Regions from separate parts of the Pseudoalteromonas sp. SG43-1 genome, predicted to be linked through region 2. Evidence: predicted binding sites of a transcription regulator. Region 2 holds the regulator's gene; each other region holds the start of a gene.
The links. The regulator sigma-54, encoded in region 2, starts transcription at its own class of promoters, with help from an activator protein. The targets are predictions, from matches to a motif close to GTTGGCACGNNNNTNGNNT.
Positions count from the first base shown of each region.

Region 1: a site for sigma-54 is predicted at 2,326-2,344, ahead of H5159_RS06995 (amidase family protein). Genes of this name have one in related genera too.
Region 3: a site for sigma-54 is predicted at 3,906-3,924, ahead of H5159_RS18315 (EF-hand domain-containing protein). Genes of this name have one in related genera too.
Region 4: a site for sigma-54 is predicted at 2,219-2,237, ahead of H5159_RS14240 (TorF family putative porin). Genes of this name have one in related genera too.

Region 1 is NZ_JACJFD010000006.1:120,168-125,622, reverse strand. It holds gene yddG (aromatic amino acid DMT transporter YddG) at 1-586, opposite strand, end outside; gene H5159_RS07005 (TetR/AcrR family transcriptional regulator) at 1,034-1,687, shown strand; gene H5159_RS07000 (putative 4-hydroxy-4-methyl-2-oxoglutarate aldolase) at 1,691-2,173, shown strand; gene H5159_RS06995 (amidase family protein) at 2,583-3,785, shown strand; gene H5159_RS06990 (gamma-glutamyltransferase family protein) at 3,782-5,365, shown strand; gene H5159_RS06985 (sulfite exporter TauE/SafE family protein) at 5,353-5,455, shown strand, end outside.
Region 2 is NZ_JACJFD010000001.1:304,558-310,012, forward strand. It holds gene mgtE (magnesium transporter) at 1-27, opposite strand, end outside; gene H5159_RS01390 (HPr family phosphocarrier protein) at 159-431, opposite strand; gene rapZ (RNase adapter RapZ) at 474-1,319, opposite strand; gene ptsN (PTS IIA-like nitrogen regulatory protein PtsN) at 1,338-1,790, opposite strand; gene hpf (ribosome hibernation promoting factor) at 1,795-2,082, opposite strand; gene H5159_RS01410 (RNA polymerase factor sigma-54) at 2,109-3,608, opposite strand; gene lptB (LPS export ABC transporter ATP-binding protein) at 3,678-4,403, opposite strand; gene lptA (lipopolysaccharide transport periplasmic protein LptA) at 4,400-4,945, opposite strand; gene lptC (LPS export ABC transporter periplasmic protein LptC) at 4,935-5,455, opposite strand, start outside.
Region 3 is NZ_JACJFD010000032.1:40,470-45,924, forward strand. It holds gene pepQ (Xaa-Pro dipeptidase) at 1-583, shown strand, start outside; gene H5159_RS18300 (YigZ family protein) at 672-1,286, shown strand; gene H5159_RS18305 (TrkH family potassium uptake protein) at 1,383-2,834, shown strand; gene H5159_RS18310 (flagellar brake protein) at 2,880-3,539, shown strand; gene H5159_RS18315 (EF-hand domain-containing protein) at 4,005-4,217, shown strand; gene H5159_RS18320 (calmodulin) at 4,358-4,570, shown strand; gene H5159_RS18325 (EF-hand domain-containing protein) at 4,634-4,849, shown strand; gene trkA (Trk system potassium transporter TrkA) at 4,935-5,455, opposite strand, start outside.
Region 4 is NZ_JACJFD010000020.1:74,178-79,632, reverse strand. It holds gene H5159_RS14255 (hypothetical protein) at 112-531, shown strand; gene H5159_RS14250 (helix-turn-helix transcriptional regulator) at 540-740, shown strand; gene H5159_RS14245 (hypothetical protein) at 896-2,059, shown strand; gene H5159_RS14240 (TorF family putative porin) at 2,336-3,022, shown strand; gene H5159_RS14235 (YIP1 family protein) at 3,215-3,928, shown strand; gene H5159_RS14230 (efflux RND transporter periplasmic adaptor subunit) at 3,984-5,150, shown strand; gene H5159_RS14225 (ABC transporter ATP-binding protein) at 5,150-5,455, shown strand, end outside.

The DNA of each region.
Region 1 (5,455 bases), on a different contig from region 2:
TGACAGTAAAAAATAACGTAATAGCATTTTTACCATTACTCAGCTTTTGCGTAACTACGCAATAAATAGCCCATATAAACGCTGCAGCTAATGCCATTAAATAAGTAGCAGGATTATCAGCAAAGTTAGTAACAAGCGTATCGACCGACATTTTTTGATCGCCCGTAATACACCAAGCAACGCCTAAAAAAGCAATGATCATGCTTGGGTAAACCCAGAAACTTACTTTTTTACGACCAATAATAATAGAGAGCAGTATAGTCAGCGTGGGCCATAAATAATTAATAACCGCCATTTCCATTGCCTGATGACGGCTATTTGCCATACCAATAGAAAGCGCCAAGCAAATTTCGTACGATACAAATAATAAAGTACCTATTACCAAGTAACGTTTCGAAAAACCACTAAACTTGGGCACTCCCATAACCAAAATTAAAAATATCGCACTGACAGAATACATAGCCGCCGCACCACCAATGGGGCTAAACAACTCAGAAATATCCCGTAGTAATGCAACTAAGCAACTCCACAGTAATATGGCCGCGACTCCATAAAGCGTGTATTTATTTTTGCTTATAAAATCCATTTGCCAATCCAAAAGTACTACTCGTAAATTTGAAACTAAACTAACAGTAATTATTTAATTAAACAATAAGGGTCTGTTGTTCTTTCAAGGTTGAATTTGCAGCAGTCTGTTTGGTATTTAGGCAAGGCAGAGCCTATATAGTGTGGTTATTCCCCATTAATGGGCGATAACGTAGCATTAATGCCAAACAGGCGCTGCCCAAAGGGTTCTTCCTAGGGGCTACTTACTCTTTGTTGCTCGGTTTTTACTTAGCCCACTAGGTTACAAATCTCGCGCCGCGATTAAATAGCCCCTAGTTTGAACAAATTTTAATCCGCAAAGATCAACAGACCCTAAAGTTAATAGCTTAAACCTCTCATTTGTTTTTAGCATTCACCCTTTTTAGTAATTGACCTTTTGGTCAGTAAAGCTACAATCAATCAATACGTTAAACACGCAAACTTTATAATGACCACACAAATAAAGCCAAATAAAAAAGAAGTCACACGCGAGAAAAACCAAAAACTAATTTTAGATGCCGCCGAGCAATTGTTTTCGCAATTAGGTTACGACGGAGCAAGTATGAGCATGGTTGCTAAAGAAGCGCAGGTGCCAAAAGCTAATATTTTGTATTACTTTAAAAGTAAGGATGGTCTGTACGAGTCTGTGATTGACCGCATAATAGCTAATTGGAACTTAGGGCTCGATAACGTCACAATTAACGACGATCCAGCTACCGTGCTTTATAACTATATTAAAAGCAAAGTAATACTGGCCGTAAATCAGCCAATGCAATCTCGCTTATTTGCCAGTGAAATACTGCGCGGTGCACCCTATTTACAAAACTACTTTAGAACCAATACCCGCCCTTGGGTTAAACAAAAGGTTGATGTACTTCAAGCATGGATGGACGCTGATAAAATGGATAAGGTTGATCCCTACCATTTGCTCTTTACTATTTGGTCTACCACGCAATATTACGCCGACTTTCAGGCTGAGGTTTTACTCGTAATGAACAAATTAGAGTACGACGAAACCGATGTGGCACAAATTACGCAATCAATTGCCCACATAATTTTAAAAGGTATTGGTCTTAAAATACCTGAGCAAAGTGAGACTTAACCCATGACATCCTTTACTACACCCGATTTATTTGACGATCATCGCGATAACGTGCAAGTAGCAGACAGCGGCCTTTATCACTTTGGTAAAAAAACCACGTTTTATGGCAAAGTAGTTACCGTTACCTGCCCAGAAGACAACTCTTTTGCCGCCGATATATTGCATGAAAATGGTGAAGGTAAAGTATTGGTTATAAACGGGTTTGCGAGCAAACGCTTTGCGTTTATAGGCGATATTATGGCTGAGCGTGCCCTAAATAATGGCTGGGAAGGCGTAATAATAAATGGCTGTTGCCGAGATATAGAAATACTCGCCACGATGAACTTACCTGTAATGGCGCTAGGCTCTACACCGCGTAGTACCTTAAAGCGCGGCTTTGGTGATAAAAACCAAGCAGTTACTATGCTTAGCACTACTATTGAACCTAACGATTGGGTTTACGCCGATATTAATGGTTTAATCATCAGTAAAACGCCCCTTATTTAGCACTCAAAACCATATAAATAGAGACCAACTTGGTGCATCTGCGCACCAAGTTGGTTTGTTTTAGCTCATTTTAATCTCACTATTTCTACAGCCCACATTTACAAATCTCATACAACCCAACAAAACCTGACCAGTTGGACAGGATTTTAATTTATGGCATTCCTCTTGCTTAGTCTAAGCACTATAAAATCAAAACTACCGATTAAAAAGCGGAGCCTTAGCAATTGCATTAAATTAGTGATCTATTATAACGCGAAGAAAATGACGCAGTGAGTGCGCTATTTAATCCGATAAAATGATCATGTTTTTAATAAAATTGGTATTCATAATAATAATAACCAGCCCGCTTTTTAATCACTCTTAACTTAATAAGTAAGTACTTGGTCAGTTTTATAATAATGAGCTGCAAATGAGTGATAAAAAAAACAACAAAGGTATATTTTGCAATCACGGTCCTACCCTGTGGCAAACAAACCACTCTGGAGTGCTTGCAAACAATCGCTTAGCTGTAAAAGATGTATTTGCAGTAAAGGGCGAGCGTAACAGCGCAGGCAACCCACACTGGTTTAAAACAGCTAAACCGGCTCAAAATACGGCAAGCTCGGTTAATAAGCTCATGACCGCTGGTTGTAACCTTATAGGCTTTACCCATACTGACGAGCTGGCTTATAGCTTAGAGGGTAATAATATACATTATGGCGCTGCGCAAAATCCTAAATTAAAAGGGCATGCTTGCGGTGGTTCGAGTATGGGGTCTGCTGCTGCAGTTGCTGCTAACTTAGCTGATATTGGCTTAGGCACCGACACCGGCGGCTCAATTAGAATACCCGCCAGCTACTGTGGTTTATATGGCATAAGGCCAAGCCATAACGTGATTGAAAAAGACGGCCTAATACCGTTGGCTCCGCCTTTTGATACCATAGGTTGGCTTACCCAAAGCGCCGAGCTATTAAGCGATGTAGGTAATGTACTGCTACCAAATCAAGCTATTAATAACGTTGATACCTTAGTTATTTGCGAGCCGTTATTTGAACTCGTTGACCCTGTTTTACAAGCCCCACTTAAACAATTGCTTGAAAAAACCAAGCCTAATTTTAAGCACCATAAAGAATTTGAACTACCTAACAGCAGCTTATTAAATGAACTTGCTGATAGTTTTAGAGTACTGCAAGGGCGAGCAATCGCAAAAACGCATAAAGACTGGCTTCAATTGCCGGGGCAACTTCCCCAGTTTGCTCCAGCAATTGCGGCACGTTTTAATATGGCGCTTGCCCTAACTGTTCAAGAAGAACAAGAAGCACTAAAAGTACAAACCCAATGGCAAACACTAATAGCTAAAAACCTAAATACAAACAGCTGTTTATTTTTGCCAACCACCCCCACAACCGCACCTAAATTAGGCGCCGACACAAGCGCCTTACGCATGCAAATTATTACGCTTTCGGCAATTGCAGGGCTTAGTGGCTCAGCGCAAGTGCATTTACCGCTGGCTGATTTAGCAAATGATCATCCGTATGGTTTTTCATTAATGATGAGCCACGGTAACGATAAAAGCCTACTTGCTTGCGTTAAGCACCTAGCTGCACACTTTAAACAGGACACACCGGCATGACCACACACAACATTGCATTTACCGCGTCTCATTTTTCGGCCACTGAGGCGGGTATAAATATACTAAAACAAGGCGGTACAGCTACCGAGGCTATGGTAGCGGCTGCCGCTGCTATTAGCGTTGTATATCCACATATGAACTCAATTGGTGGCGACAGCTTTTGGCTTATCGATAACCCAAACCAAAAAACGCCTACCGCTATTGACGCCTGCGGCCGTGCAGCAACTAATACAACGCCCTATAACTCGCTCGCGCAAATACCAGAGCGCGGCGGGTTAAGCGCACTGACTCAAGCGGGTACAATTCGCGGTTGGCAAAAGGCGCTTGAACTAGATGAGCACGCAGCACTACCACTGTCACAAATTTTAGCACCCGCTATTGAGCTTGCGCGCGAGGGCTTTACAGTTACAAAAAGCTTGCAAGCAGGCTGCGAAAAACTAGCCACTGCTAACAATACCAATGAGGCGTTTAAAAGCCTCTACATACCCAATGGCAAGCCCTTACAAGCAGGCCAGCATTTTAAAAACCCTAAACTTGCAGCAACGTTTGAATACCTAGCAAAACATGGCTTAAACGCATTTTATGAAGGCGCACTTGCCAACTCATTTGCCGCCGACTTAGCAAAAGCAGGCAGCTCAATTACCGCAGGTGACATTGCAAATACTAAAGCCGAGGTAGTTACTGCGCTAAATGCAAACCTCAGTGGTATTGATTGCTACAACTTACCCGCGCCAACACAGGGCGTGCATTCACTACAAATAATTGGTGCCGTAAATAAGTTAAAGCATTTAGCTAAAACCGATGCCGACTGGACACATTTAATTGTTGAGGCAACTAAACAAAGCTTTACCCATCGCCCTACCCTTTGGGCTGACCCTGAAGCATTAGGAGACGATTATAAAAACGCACTAACCGATAATCGCTTAAGCGAACTTGCTAACAATATTGATATGGCCAAAGCCAAAAAATGGCCATTTAACGCAGAGCCTGGCGATACTGTGTGGATGGCAGCCAGAGATAAAAACGGGCAATTAGTCAGCTTTATTCAAAGCATTTACTGGGAATTTGGCAGCGGAATATTAATGAGTGAAGGCGGCTTTGTGTGGAATAACCGTGGTTTAAGCTTTAGTTTAAACAATCAAGATACCAACGCCCTTGCCCCAAATAAAAAGCCCGCTCATACACTTAACCCAGCACTGGCAAAGTTTAGCGATGGTCGTCGACTTGCTTACGGAACAATGGGCGGTGAAGGGCAGCCACAAACTCAAGCCGCTGTTTTTGCAGGCTACGCGTGGCGAAATAAATCTATAAAACAAGCAATTAGCGACCCTCGTTGGTTACTTGGACGAACATGGGGCGATACGAGTACAAATTTAAAAATTGAAAAAGAGTTAGTTTTTCATATAGAACATGAATTAAATCAACGTGACCACGATTGGGTAAGCGTTGATAATAATAACGAAATGATGGGGCACGCTGGGGCTATTTTAGATACACCTACAAGCCTTGAAGCTGCAACAGATCCTCGTTCAGATGGACGTGCAACAGTAACTACAGCAGGAACACAATGTCAGAAATAATAAATCAATGGCCAATTATAGTAGCCTTAATAGCAACCGGTATTTTTGCCGGTATTTTAGCAGGACTTTTTGGTGTAGGCGGCGGTATTG
Region 2 (5,455 bases):
ATAATCTTGTTCAAAAGCTTCTGGCATTGGCGTCCTTTATAAATTGTTATATTACTTTATGGGGGGAGGTGAGTTAACTGGCGTTACTAACCTATTTATTTTATATATCTGTTTTAATTGAAGCACTAGTAATGCGAATATTGTTTTTATAAAACAGATTATTCTTGTTCATTAAAGCGTTGTGCTATTAATTCTCCAACAGCGTGTAAAGCTTGCTCAGAATCAGGGCCTTTACAAACAACTTTAACTTCTTTTCCTTGGCTACTTTCAAGTAACATTAATGCAAGTACGCTATCGCCTGCTGCTTCTTTGTCATCTTGGAATAATGTGATTGTCGCATCAAATTGTACTGCTAATTGCGCAAGCACAGTAGCTGCTCTGGCGTGTAAGCCTAATTTGTTTTTTATTAAAAAGGTATCTTCACAATGCATAACTTACTCTACCTAAGCTGAACAGGTGATTATTCAGCTATATTATTTTTCTTGCTCGCGATGGCGAATTTTTACATTGGGATGTGTCATTGCAAAACTTTCACCGATAGTTTGCGCTAAATACACAGAGCGATGTTGCCCGCCTGTACACCCAATAGCAATGGTTAAATAACTGCGGTTATTTCTTTCTAAATGCGGTAACCACGTTTGTACAAATGTTTGAATTTGCCATGTGAATTTTTGCACTATGCTGTGATTAGCTAAATAGTCTTTAACCGGTTGATCTAACCCATTTAAAGGCTTCAACTCTGGTTCCCAGTGTGGATTTGGTAAAAAGCGTGCATCAAATACGTAGTCTGCTTCTTTTGGTATACCGTGTTTAAAGCCAAATGATTCAAATGTGACAATCAGTTGCTTATCTTTTTTACCTAAAATCTTTTCACGAATAGATTCAGCGAGTTGATGAACACTTAAATCAGTCGTATCTATCATAAAGTCGGCGCGAGTGGTTAATACATCAAGTAATTCTTTTTCTTTTTTGATGGCTAAATCAAGGGGCAACGAGTCTATTGATAGTGGGTGTAATCTGCGTGTTTCAGAAAAACGTTTGATCAATGTCTGATCGTCGCTATCTAAATAAAATAACGTAGGGTTTGCAAAGCCTGGTAAGTATTCAAGAATATCGTTAAATTCATCTTGTTCTTTAGGGATGTTGCGCACATCTATGCTAACAGCAATTTTATCGTAGCTATCAGATACACTGCGAACTAATGAAGGTAGTAGGTTTACTGGAATATTATCTACGCAATAATAACCTAAATCTTCTACAACGCGCAAAGCAACCGACTTTCCAGAACCAGAACGGCCGCTTATGATAATTAACTCCATTTAACACCCTTTATAAAACTATGATTGATCGACAATAACTTGGTAAAGCTCAGTATCAGATTTTGCACTGCGTAACTGTTTACAAAAATCTTTGTTGTTTAGTTTATCAGCAATGGTTGCTAGAGTCTTTAAGTGCTGCTGGTTATCGCCATCTGGTACGATGAGTGCGACAAAAATATCAACAGGGCGATTATCGATTGCATCAAAGTTTATTGGAGTTTCGCTAACGAGCACTAAAGCCAAAGGCTCTTCTGCACCGCTCATTCTTCCATGAGGAATAGCAATGCCACGCCCTATACCTGTACTACCTAATTTCTCTCTGCTCATTAAAGCATTAAGAATATCTTGTTGCGGTAAATACGGAAGTTTGTCGTGAGCAAGTTCGCTAATGAACTCTAAAATTCTTTTTTTGCTATTAAAAAGGACCGCAGCTTTGCTGCAGTCCTGGCATATAAGTGAACTTAATTTCATCATATTAGTGTCGAGCAAGCTTCTCTTTGTGTTTGATTACTTGGCGATCGAGCTTGTCGATCAACGAGTCAATAGCGGCATACATATCTTGATGTTCTGTAGAGGCAAATAGCTCAGCACCGCTTACGTGTATTGTGGCTTCTGCTTTTTGATTTAATTTTTCTACATCGAGAATGACATGAACATTATTAATATGATCAGAGTGTCTTTCAAGCTTCGCAAATTTAGTATTAATATAGTCTCTTAGTGAATCGGTTAATTCTACGTGACGACCAGTTAAGTTTAGTTGCATAAGCATTACCCTCTTAGTTTAGCGTCTTAAATCAGACTTTTACGCTGATTTGACGGTGGAATAGCAAGAGATTCGCGGTATTTTGCGATTGTACGTCTCGCTACTTTAATTCCTTGCTCAGCCAATATATCCGCTATTTTGCTATCACTCAATGGTTTTGCTGAGTTTTCTGCTGCGATTAATTTTCGGATAAGCGCACGTATTGCTGTAGATGAACATTCACCACCGTTTTCAGTACTTACATGGCTTGAGAAAAAATATTTAAGCTCAAATATACCACGGGGTGTATGCATGTACTTTTGAGTAGTAACACGCGAAATTGTCGATTCGTGCATTTCTACCATTTCAGCCACATCATTTAAAACCATTGGTTTCATGGCTTCAGGGCCATGTTCAAAAAAGCCTTGTTGTTGCTTAACAATACAATTAGTAACTTTTAATAGCGTGTCGTTTCTACTTTCTAAGCTTTTAATAAACCATTTAGCTTCTTGTAAATGTGAGCGAATAAACTGGCTGTCGCCACTTGATTTTACAGTGCGAGACATTGCTGCGTATTGGCTATTAACACGAATTTTAGGCATGCTATCTGGGTTTAATTCGACAACCCAGCGGCCTTTAATTTTTTTAACTGACACATCAGGAATAACATACTCAGATTCTTCCCTTACAATAGTATCTGCAGGTTTTGGGTTGAGAGTATGTATTAGTGTCATTACTTCTTTAAGCTCTTCTTCTTTGAGCTTAGTTTTTTTCATTAATGTACGATAGTCGCGAGCTGCTAATAGATCAATATGCTCGGTTAAAATCATTTTCGTTTCATTAATATAAGGTGTTTCTTTATCAAATTGATTAAGCTGAATACACAAACACTCTTGTAAACTACGTGCAGCAATACCAACAGGATCAAACAGTTGGATGCGTTTTAATACCGCTTCAATTTCATCAAGTTCGACTTCGTTATCATCTTCGTTTTCTTGATTAAAGCTTTCTAAAATCTCTTCGCAGCTTAGTGTTAAAATACCTGAATCATCGACAGCTTCTACAATAGCAATAGCAATAGCTTCGTCTGTAGGGCTAAATGGCGTTAGTTGTAATTGCCACATTAAATACTCATGGAGCGTTTCAGTAGAGGCGCCTTGGTATATTGATTCGTCTTCGGGCATTGGACCTGATGAGGCTGCAGGAGCGGCACTCATGTACTCATCCCAACTAACATCCATAGCCATGTCGTCACTTAGCGTGTCTTTTGCAAGTGCTTCACCAGTATCTTGTTCATATTCGCTCGGAGCATCATCAGCAGATGCGCTAACAGTTATGTCATCGGTATCAGCTTTTTGCTCGTTTTTACCAGCAGCGTCTTCGGAATAGTCTGCCTCTTCAACCTCTAATAGTGGATTACTGTCGAGAGCTTCTTGTATTTCTTGCTGGAGATCCAATGTACTGAGTTGCAACAAACGAATAGCTTGTTGCAACTGTGGAGTCATTGTAAGTTGCTGGCCCATGCGCAGCTGTAGTGATTGCCTCATGTATCTCTAACAATCCTTTTATGTTGTTATAATTAATACTAGCAGATGCTTAAAGACATGGCGTAAATGTTACAGCCTAAATTGCTCGCCTAAGTAAACATCGCGTACTGTTTTATCATTTAATACGTGTTCTGGAGTACCTGATGCAATCAGCTCCCCATGAGAAACAATGTAGGCTTTTTCACAAACATCAAGGGTCTCTCTTACGTTATGGTCGGTAATTAATACACCAATCCCACGATTTTTAAGATGTTCTATTATTTTCTTTATATCTAATACCGAAATAGGGTCAACACCGGCAAACGGTTCATCCAGTAATATAAATTTAGGATCTGCTGCCAGCGCTCGTGCTATTTCTACACGACGACGTTCTCCACCCGATAATGCCATACCTTGGCTATCACGAATGTGTTGTATGCTAAATTCATCTAATAAGTTATTGAGCGTGTCTTCTCTGGCTTGTTTATTTAGTTCTTTGCGTGTTTCTAAAATGGCCATTAAGTTTTGATAAACAGTCAGCTTTCTAAAAATCGATGACTCTTGTGGTAAGTAGCCTATGCCTAATCTAGCACGACTATGCATAGGTAAAAGAGTAATATCGTTATCATCAATAGATATTTTACCTTTGTCGCTAGGAACAAGCCCTACAATCATATAAAAAGTCGTTGTTTTACCAGCACCGTTAGGGCCAAGTAAGCCAACTATACTGCCAGCTTGTACTTCAAGGCCGACGTTTTTTACAACTTCACGACCTTTATAGCTTTTTGCCAATAGTTCTGCTTTTAATGTGCTCATGGTTGACCTTTATCGCCTTTTTTACTTTTTTTAGCTTCGATCGGTACTAAAATTGTGTGAACGCGGTCAGTTGAGTTTTCATCTTTTTCGGCACTGATGAGCTGCTGCTCTATGTCGTAGGTAATGCTTTTAGCATTTATTTTTTGTCCGGCTTGCGAAACTTGTGCATTACCAACAAGCGTTAAAAAACGCTTAGATACATCATAACGTACTTCGTCAGCACTGGCGCTCATAGTCGTGCCGTCTGATTGCTTTTCTTCAAAGTGCGCAGGGCTACCTGTGGCAATTAATAATTGTTTATTATCACCAAGTTCATCACGTTTGTGTACTTCTAGGCGATCGGCTGTAATGCGGCGATTACCGTGAATAATCTCAACGTTTTTCTCAAAAATACCCACATTAGCTTTCAATTGACCTTCTTGCTTGTCGGCACTTATTGAAATTTGATTGGCAGCAGGTTGCGTGTTTTGCTCTGCAGCACTACTATTAAACGCTAGTATAAGTGTAGGAATTATAAGTGATTTTAATATTTTATTGGTCATAATATATGGTTCGCGTATGGTTAATTAGTTTTATCACTTCGGTTTTCAAGTCGGCTTCTAGGCCTTTACCGGTGATTTTTAAATTGGGTCCAGTGATAATGACGGGTTGCTCCGAACGCATTGTTAATAACTTTATATCAACCTGAATATTATCAGCATTGATTTTGTCTATCATGGCGTTATCGGTTAAATTTTTGGCAACCACATTACCTTCTAAAATTAATTGTTTATCTTCATATAATGTTGCTTCGTCTGCATTTATTTGCCACGTTTGTTGCTCGTTATATAAAGTAAAAATGGGTTTTTCAAAAAACGTGAAACCTAATTGCTGGTATAGCTCCATTTTAGCCGCAGTGACTTTGTGGCTAATTTTACCTTGCTCATCATAGGCTGTCTGTTTGAGCTCAATAGCTATGTAATCAGGCTTAGCAACAACTTCAGGCTCAGCCTGAGGCACAATATTTGTTTGTGTAAAATAAGGGTACCAAAGCCAAACCATACAGCTAATGA
Region 3 (5,455 bases), on a different contig from region 2:
AAACTTTAATGGTTATGCCGCTGATATTACTCGTACGTATGATTTTAAAAAGCAGGGTGAGTTTGCCGAGCTTGTACAAGCGATGACGGTTCAACAAATCGAACTAGGTAAAGGTTTGAAGCCGGGTATGCTTTATGGTGATTTACACGTTGAATGCCATAACCGTATTGCACAAATACTTAGTGACTTTAAAATTGTTAACCTACCCGCTGAGGAAATTGTAGAGCGTAAAATTACCTCTACTTTCTTCCCGCATGGACTAGGGCATCACCTAGGTTTACAAGTGCATGATATGGGAGGTTTTATGAGTGACGAAAAGGGCACGCATCAGCCATCGCCTGAAGGGCATCCGTTCTTGCGTTGTACTCGCCTGATCGAAAAAAACCAAGTGTTTACTATTGAACCCGGTTTATACTTTATTGACTCACTGCTTAGTGATTTAGCGCAAACCGATAATAAACAGTTTATTAATTGGGAAAAGGTTGAGTCATTCAAACCATTTGGCGGTATTCGTATTGAAGATAACATTATTGTTCACGAAGATAGCCTAGAGAATATGACGCGTAATTTAGAACTCGATTAATTCTAGTTAACACTAATTAATTTATACACGTTAAAATACGTACATTACTTAAAGGGGCCTTTTGGCCCCCTTTTTACAAGTTTAAAATATGTCTGAATATAAATATCCTGCTGCTAACGTTTTTCACCAAGAAGAAATTAAAAAAAGTACGTTTATAGTCCACATTGCACATACCCCCGATTTAAATTCAGCCAAAGCATTTATTAAAAGCATTGAAGAAAAGTATAGCGATGCGCGTCATAACTGCTGGGCACATGTGGCAGGCAACCCCGGTGGTAGTCATGTTTATGGTTTTTCGGACGATGGTGAACCCAATGGCACGGCAGGAAAGCCTATGTTAAATGTACTGGTGGGTTCAGGCCTTGGCGAAATCACAGCTGTAGTCACACGTTACTTTGGCGGTATAAAATTAGGCACAGGCGGATTAGTACGTGCTTATGGTGGCTCATTAAATAATGCATTAGTAAAATTGCAAACAGTGCTTAAAGTTCCCAGTGTTGAAATTATAGGGAGTAGTGAGTACAGCATGCAAGGCGCGATTGAGCAGCTATTAAAAACAAAGTATCAAGTGCTTAATATTGATAAGCAATTTACTGCTAATATTGATTGGGTGATTACAATAGATAGTCGCGAAGCTCAGCAAGCAATCAAAGATATTTTTGATTTAAGTCACGGCGCAGTTGAGTTAACTATTAAAGAGTAATAACCTAGACAAATTGCATGTAATGCATACTGACCCTATTTAATTTGGTTGATACTACTCAGCCTGAATTTACTAATAATAAAAGCGACAAGCTAAATGCAATTTCGTACCATCATAAAAATTCTTGGCCAACTTGTTGCGCTGTTTAGTATTACCATGGTGCCACCGGCACTGGTGTCTTTAATATATAAAGACGGTGGTGGTGTTCCTTTTGTTTTAGCATTTATCTTTAGTGTTGTTATTGGCATGATGGCTTATTACCCAAACCGCCATGAAAACGGTGACTTAAAAGCACGTGAAGGCTTTTTAATTGTTGTTTTGTTTTGGCTGGTACTTGGGGCGTTTGCGTCCTTGCCGCTTATCTTTTTACAAGAACCTAACTTATCGCTCGCCGATGCGGTATTTGAAGCATTTTCTGGCTTAACAACCACCGGCGCTACGGTGCTTACCGGTATTGAGTATTTACCCAAGTCGGTATTGTTTTATCGCCAGCAACTCCAGTGGTTTGGCGGTATGGGTATAATCGTACTCGCTGTTGCTATACTCCCAATGCTAGGTGTTGGTGGTATGCAGTTGTACCGCGCTGAAATACCAGGGCCTGTAAAAGATTCTAAAATGACCCCGCGAATTGCCGATACTGCAAAGCACCTTTGGTATATTTATGTGTCGTTGACTATTACTTGTATGCTGGCTTATTGGGCTGCAGGAATGGAGTGGTTTGATGCTATATGCCATGCATTCTCAACGGTGGCGATAGGTGGTTTTTCTACTTACGACGCCTCCATGGGGCACTTTGACAGCCCTGTAATTAACTTTATTTGTGTGTTCTTTTTAATTATTGCCGCTGTTAACTTCTCCCTGCATTACGCCGCAGTGGCGAGCCGAAATATACAAGTTTATATTAGAGACCCAGAGTTTAAGGTGTTTTTGTGTATTCAATTAGCGCTGGTGGTTATTTGTTTTACCGTACTTTCCTCTAACGAAATATTTGCTAATGGCGATGAAACCCTCGATCAGGCGTTATTTCAAGCTGTTTCAATGAGTACAACAGCAGGCTTTGCTACTGATAACTTTTCAACATGGCCTTTGTTTTTACCTATTTTACTTATATTTTCGAGCTTTATTGGTGGCTGTGCAGGCTCTACCGGTGGTGGTATGAAAGTAGTGCGCGTATTTTTACTTTATTTGCAGGGCGTGCGTGAGCTCAATCGTTTAGTGCACCCACGGGCTATATATTCAATCAAGCTGGGTCGTAAGGCGTTGCCAGACAAAGTAGTAGAAGCCGTGTGGGGATTTTTCTCTGCATATGCGCTTGTATTTATTATTATCATGTTAGCGCTTATGGGCACGGGTATGGATAACATAACTGCGTTCTCAGCCACTGCGGCTTGTTTAAATAACTTAGGGCCTGGCTTAGGAGATGTAGCGTCGCATTATGGTGCTATAACCGATGGTGCTAAATGGTTGCTTACTATTGCAATGGTGTTTGGTCGCCTAGAAATATTTACTTTATTAGTGTTATTTACGCCTACTTTTTGGCGTGGATAAACGAGCGGCTTAAGTTTTAAATTACAAAATATTGGAAAAAGGGATATGCCAACAAATTTAGAAAAGCTAAAGCATATAGGTGTAGGCAGTTTAGTTGACCTAGAAATATTAACACCTACAAGCAGTAAGCGTGTTAAAACTGAATTAGTTGGTTTACTCGATAAACAGTTTATTATTTTAAATTATCCCAATGCTAAGCGTTTACCTGCAGCGAGTGACTATTTACGTGATGGTGTAATGGTTGTTGTAAGAGCACTGATTGAAGGCAGTGGCGGGCAAGTTATTGCGTTTCGCCAGCAAATTATGTCAGTAGCCTCTCATCCCGCTAAACTCGTCTTTATTAATTTTCCTAAGCAAGTGCAGCTATTTGCGCTACGCTCGCAAACACGCATACCTACCTTGTTACCTGCAAAGTTAAAACTAAGTGACGATAGAGTGCTTGAAGGCCTTATTAAGGACATTTCACTCACTGGTGTAATGTTTGATATTAGAGGCGATCAGCAAGCTGAAGGTATTAAAGATATGCAATGCACTGTCGTACTCAATAGTAGTGATAAAGATTTTGAAGGTGAAATTTGCAGTGTTAAAGAGCATGTCGCAGGTGTGCACTGCGGAATTAAGCTACTAGCAAGCGAGGATGAAATGAAAACCTTTATGAAAGAGCATTTTATAGACCCATCTGCGCTTGAGCCCACCGTTGACTAAATCGTTTTTCGCTTATTTGCAACAAAATGTCGTTTTACGTGAGTATTTATAAAGTGTTTTTTTGTTTTTATATAATTAAAAATATTATTCAGATAAAACAATGTTTTACGTATTTTTTGTTATGGCTTGTTTTTTGTTGTTATAGCTACTTCGTTAAAATTAACCTTAATTATTTTTTAAAATCCCTCCTTTTATAGCTCTACATTTTAAAATGTATCTTTTTATATAAACATAACTAGTTGTTTTTAATGACTTTAGTTCTTTACCTCTAAAGCGTGTTGCGAAAAGGCAACAGTAATGACTCTGAAAATTCCTACTTATTGTACGTATTCTTTTTAACTTCTTGAAATTTAATGGCTTTTCAATGTTGGCATTTAAGTTGTAATAGTCAGGGTGTACTGAACGAAATCGTGATTCAAAGTGAAACACTTAATCGCACACACATAAATTTGAAGGATACATATTATGAAAAGCATTAATAAAACTTTAGCACTTATCGCTATTGCATCTTCTTCAGCCGCTTTTGCAGCAACAGATTTTGACACACTTGATGTAGACGGCAGTGGCACAATTAGCCAAGCAGAAGCATCAGTAGACGCAAAATTAATGAGCATGTTTTCTGAGCTTGATACTGACCAAAATGGTGAGTTATCAAAAGAAGAATTTTCAGAAGCTTAATTAAAAAGTATTTATCCTGAGTTGCCAAAGACAACCTAAGTAGGCAAGGGAGCTTACGAAAGAGGATAACAAGGAAGTGAAAAATTACGTTTTAAGTTAAACGAAGCAATTTTTTTGATAGAACATTGAAGGATTAAGTTATGAAACATTTAAATAAAGCATTAGCACTTATAGTACTAGCATCTTCTTCAGCTGCATTTGCAGCATCAGATTTTGACAGCCTTGATATCGATGGTAGCGGCACAATTAGCCCAAGCGAAGCGGCAGTCGATACCGATTTAATGGCTGAATTTATTGAGCTAGATACCGACGGTAGCGGCGAGCTTTCTAAAGAAGAGTTCGCTAATTACTAATTAAACATTTTTCACAGTCAGGGATCTTTGAAAAGGACTTCCCATATTACTAGGAATATTATTATGAAAACATTCAATACAACACTTGCAGTTATCGTTTTAGCATCTTCATCAGCAGCATATGCTGCAGTAGATTTTGCCTCTTTTGATGCAGATGGCGACGGTGCGATTTCAATGGAAGAAGCGAAGGTTAACCCTCAACTTGTGAAGATTTTTGATGATTTAGATACTGATGGAAATGGTGAAATCTCTAAAGAAGAGTTTTCAAAGGTACAGTAATCAATATTCGAAGATACTCCACTAAAGCCGCCTTAGTCAGCGGCTTTTTTGTATTTTAAATTAACTAACTAATTAGCGTAACTAGTTAAAGGAATATAGCACTTACTTGGAATAGTTTTTCTACAACGGTAATATGTTTTTTGTCGATTAAAAACATGATGACATGATCGCCCGACATAATAATTGTATCATCGTGGGCTATCAGTACATCGTCATTACGTACTATTGCGCCAATAGTTGTACCCGCAGGAAGTTTTATGTCGGCAATCGCACGACCAACCACTTTAGATGTGCTTTCATCACCATGAGCTACCGCTTCTATGGCTTCTGCTGCGCCTTTACGCAGTGAATACACGTTAACAATATCACCACGGCGTACGTGCGTTAATAACGCTGATATAGTTGCTTGTTGTGGCGATATGGCAATGTCTATTTCGCCGCCTTGTACCAAATCAACGTAAGCTCCACGCTGGATAAGCACCATGGTTTTTTGTGCGCCCATACGTTTTGCAAGCATAGCCGACATAATGTTTGCTTCATCGTCATTGGTTACGGCAATAAACACATCTACTTGTTCAATATGCTCTTCTGAGAGCAGTTCTTGAT
Region 4 (5,455 bases), on a different contig from region 2:
GAAACATTTTGATACCTTTAGGTTACAAATAAATATTGACCCAATGAAACCTTAAGGTTGCATTGATACCTACAGGTTACATATTGTAAAAATTTTAAAAGGAAATGAGCTATGTCTAATTACGATATTAAAAGTGAAGAAAAATTTATGGGCCAAAATGCATGGTTTTCATTATTCATGGGGGTCACTTTATTAATCATTAGTGTTTACCCAATGCTTAATCAAACATCAGCCCCACTATTGTTTTTAGGAACTGCTGCTTTTTTAGGTTCATTCTTTATGTTTGTGATCAGAGGCGGGTTTACATGGAGAATGAAATACCACCTTACATATAAAGATGAGTATTTAAATACCATCGACACTATTGCCTATAAACATGTCGTGCTTGGCTTACTTTTTAGTATGGGTGGCGTGTACTTACTCTCCGATACTCTTGCTTTAGAAGTATCTCACAGCATGATGGCTACATTTTACCTTGCTGTAATGAGTTTAATATACGGCGTATCAATTCTTTGGCAAAGCAAAGATTAGGAGCAAAAGTGCAAAATAAAATTGCAAAATACCGCAAAGAAGCAGGCCTTTCTCAACAAGACTTGGCTGATCTAATTGCGGTTTCACGTAAGACTATTAGTACAGTAGAAACGGCACGATTTACCCCTTCGGTAATAATTGCTCTAAAAATAGCAAAGCATTTTAATACCTCAGTTGAAAGTCTCTTTGTACTAGATAAAAATGATTAATACATGTTAAAGCGTTAGTCTCATTCTATTAGCAAAAACACCGATTTAGCTACTTCAATTACAACGTATGGAGGACAGCGCTGTTGTTATTAGCGTAATTGCGCTAAAATAGACCAGCAAAAAAATATATATCTAAACCGGAGATTCTACAAGGCATGAAAAAACTGCTAATTTCACCGTCAAAAATGACGCTAGGCGAACAAGAAAATCAAATCTATCAGAACATTCTGAAGCAATCTTCAGAATTAAGCCTTAACCTTATGGCCGTGAAAGTAGAAAACCACCCTGATGATTTTTTACCTTGGTGTTACGAATTGCTAAGTGCAAGCAGAGATCGTATGAACTACGATTTACTAGAGCCGCAGCAATTACCAGTACTTAAGAAGCTACACGATCAGCTTATTTCAGCTATCAGCTTTTTACAGGTTAAAACTTTACGTATTGCTCCGTGGCCTGTAGTAAGTTTATTTGTAGAACAACACAAAGACGTTATTGCTCTTGATGAACAGCTTCGCTTAGTAGACTACATTAAGAGCATTCGTGAACAATCTCTTAAAGATATGATTCCTGAAGACTTACTTGCGTTTAGCGGTAAGCACATGGCATCACTTGATCCAAGCACATACAACTTTGACGTTGAATGGTTTGCATCAACAAAAAGTGCGAAGAGCTTTCATCAAATGCTTGGCGATTTACCAGGTGCCTTTGACGATGCACTAGTAAATATTCCACTTGAAGGTGACATTACTCAATACGAATATCAACAATTTGTTGCTGCTTATTCAAAAATATTCACCGACAATAATGAAAAACCAACACTTGCGCCTGCAACACGACTGCTTGCAATGCGTCGCCCTGATATATTTACTCCGATCACAAACAATCGATTAGATGCATTATGCGGTGCCCTTGGTGTTTCTAAACTAAAAAATAGTGATTTTGAGCGTTACTGGCAAGATATTGTAAAAGGTATTCAAGCTATGTCATGGTACAAAATGGCTAAACCTAGTAATGAGTTAGAAGCACAATTAGTTGCTATTAAAGCACTAATCCCATGTTTCTTTCACTATGCTGATGCAAAAACACCAGATAACTCTAACTACATCAAACTGTTAAGTAAGCCTAAACGAACTACAACTACGACAGGTAAAACTCAGCGTAGAGGTAAAGAGTCTGCAGAAATTTTAGTAGACCGCGCACTTGCTGCTGACGATATTCCTGAGCACATTCGCAGTAAGCGCGATTCAATTGTGAGTGAAGTTCAAAAAGGTCGTAGTGTAAACGAAACAATTAGCCTTATGCGCACTATATTTGGCTAAAAACTTCTAATTTAGCCGTACTTTTATGGTGCGGCTAGGTTAATTTATGCACCAGCAGTGTGCGCAACATCTTCCTACATACCATATCTCTTCTCAATCTATAAAATACAAGCTCATGTTTTTAATGTATAAAAATAATTTTTAATAAAAAATAATGAAGCTGGCACATACAGTGCAATTATCCCGTTAGTTAAACAATAAAAAGCCGTCAGCCTAAAGGTTCCGAATACATAATAAAAACCTTGGCGAGCAAAAATCATATAACGGGAAATGGACATGCTAAAACTAAAAAAAACCATCGCTATAAGTGCTATAGCATTAATGGGCGCAACATCTTTAACATCAACAGCCGTACATGCTGAAGTAACAGCAAACGCAGCGGCAACATCAAACTACTTATGGCGTGGTCAAGAGCAAACTGGGGGCGATGCAGCTATTTCAGGCGGTATTGATTACGCTAATGAATCGGGCTTTTATGCAGGTACTTGGGCTTCAAATGCATCGTGGGCAGATGAAATGACCTATGAGCTTGATTTATATGCAGGCTTTGGTGGCGACATTAACGAAAGCGTTAGCTATGATGTTGGCTATATTTATTACGCTTACCCAGATGCAGCTTCTGAAGCTGACGCAGATTTCTCTGAAATTTACGGTAGCATCAGTGTTGAAGGCTTTACATTTGGTGCTTCAGTACTTGCAACATCAGCTGCAAGTGGTGATGGTACAGACTTTGGTGATTCACTTTACCTGACAGCTGACTACGGTTTTGCTATTGGCAGTAACGGCACTGAAATGGCACTTCACTTAGGCCACTACTCTGGTGACTTTATTGGCGATGATAATATCTTAGATTACGGTGTATCAATTTCGAAAGATGGTTTCACTTTTGGTTTATCTGATACAGATATGGATGACTCAGATATTAAAGCTTACGTTGCTTATTCTGTAGACTTTAATTTATAAGAAAGAATGTGTTACTTGCTGCGACACGAAGGGCCTTTTGGCCCTTTTCTCGTTTTTGAACAAGACCCCTCACACCTGTTAACAAAACGTTACAATTGAATGAAAACAATACATACATTTTCCTTTATTCTATTACCTAGTCACTGGGCATTTATAACTGCCTAGCCATAAAATAGGTATAAAGGAATAATAATGAAATCACCTAACGCGTTTAGCGCCCTACTCGATATTTATATAAGTCCTAGTAAAGCTTTCAATGGTGTTGAACACGCCAAAGGTTGGTCATGGCTTGCTTTTATAGTCATGTCTTTAGTTTCAATGGCGAGTATTTATATTTTTTATTCCACTGTTGATATGCAGTTTTTGATTAATGAGCAAGTAGCAGCATCAACTATTGATGCGACGATTGGCGAGCAAAAAATGATTCGCCAAAGTATAGAGCAAAATGCAGAAGGCCAAATATGGTTTGGTTTGTTTGGCGGCGTAATTGCGCTGGCTATCATGAATGCATTAATGGCACTTTATTATATGCTTGTGGCTAAACAAGATCCTGAATCAGAACATAGCTACGGAGCTTGGTATGGATTCGCTACCTGGACAATGATGCCAGTTGTTATTTCAAGCCTAGGAACAATTGCTCTTGTACTAAGTGCAAGTACAGATCAAATATCTCAACAAGCCGTATATAGCTACGCATCTATTAACCAATTAATAATAGGACTTGAAATTGGCCATCCTTTTTATAGCTTATTAGAATCAATAAACTTATTTAGCTTTTGGAGCATTGCGCTGGGAATGATCGGCTTAAAATGCTGGACTAATTTTTCAACTAACAAAGCACTCCTATTCTCTGCTCTTCCTTCAATTATTATTTTTGGTATTTGGGCAATCATTGCAGCAAGTTAACTCTTAAGTGGAGGTAGATACTAGCTCCACATTACTTAATTCACGGATAGATAAAATGAAAAAAGCAATAATCATCACACTCGCTGTAGGCGCATTTATAGCCCTAATTGTGTCAAAGCAAATTTCTGGCGATGAAAAACAAGCCGAAGTAAATATTGCTCAAGTAGAGCTTGGCGACATTGCTGACTCAATAATGGCTTCAGGTAATTTAGTTTTTAATACACAAGTGCAATTACGCTCTGAAGTGACAGGCCGAGTAGATAAAATATTTGTTCAAGAAGGCCAAGGAGTTAAACAAGGCGATATGTTAATGCGCCTTGATACAACTGCTTTTGAATCAGAAGTTTCCCGTAGTAAAGCAATCCTTCGCGCCACAGAAATTGAAATTAAACACAATAAAACACGCCTTGCTAACCTAGAGCGCCAACTTAAAAGACAAAAAGACTTATATGATGTCGGTTTAGGTAATCAAGAGAGCTACGAGAACATTGAAAGCGCACGCGATCTAGCTAAAATCGATATTGAATCACGAATAGAGTCGTACAACCAAGCACAAGCGTCACTACAAATTGCGCAAGATCGCTTAAGTAAAAGTGTATTTAGAGCTCCAATGAGCGGCTTGCTTGCATCTGTAAATATTAAAGAAGGTGAAACCGTTATAGCCGGTACTACTAATATTATTGGCTCTGATTTAATGCTAGTAGCCGATCCTAGCGCTATTTTAGCCGAGCTACGTGTGGATGAAACCGACATTGCGAGTATTAAGCTTAACCAAAAAGCGAATATTTATGCGGCTGCATACCCTAATAAACCATTTAGTGGCACAGTAATCAATATTGGTACTTCAGCTAAAAACCAAGCCGGCTCTCAAGGTTTATCGTTTAAAGTAAAAGTATTACTCGACACTACTGAGCGCCAGCTATATGCAGGAATGAGTTGTAGAGCAGAGATCGCAACAAGCATTGCCGAAAACGGTTTAAAACTTCCAATAGAAGCAATCCAAAAAGAAGACGATAAAACATTTGTATGGCGACTAAATAGTGATAACACCGTTAGCAAAATTGCCGTAACTGTTGGAATATCATCTGATATAGAGCAAGCCATTACTGACGGCTTAAATGAGGGCGACAAAATAGTTATTGGCCCTGCGCGCCCAGTAAGTCTTCTGACTGAAGGTGATGTGGTAAAACTTAAATCAGATGCAGACAAGGAAGAAGCCTAATGTCTGCGGTAATCAAGCTAGAGCATATTAATAAACAATACAAAATGGGCTCAGAGGTATTTAAGGCACTTGATGATGTAAACGTACATATAATGCAAAACGAATACGTGGCGATTATAGGACCTTCTGGTTCAGGCAAGTCGACCTTGATGAACTTATTAGGCTGTTTAGATACACCCAGCAGTGGCGAATACTACTTAAAAGATAAACTAGTAAAAAGTATGACCGAGACAGAGCTTGCTCATCAGCGTAATGAAAGTGTCGGGTTTATATTTCAAAGCTTTAACTTAATACCACGTGCAACC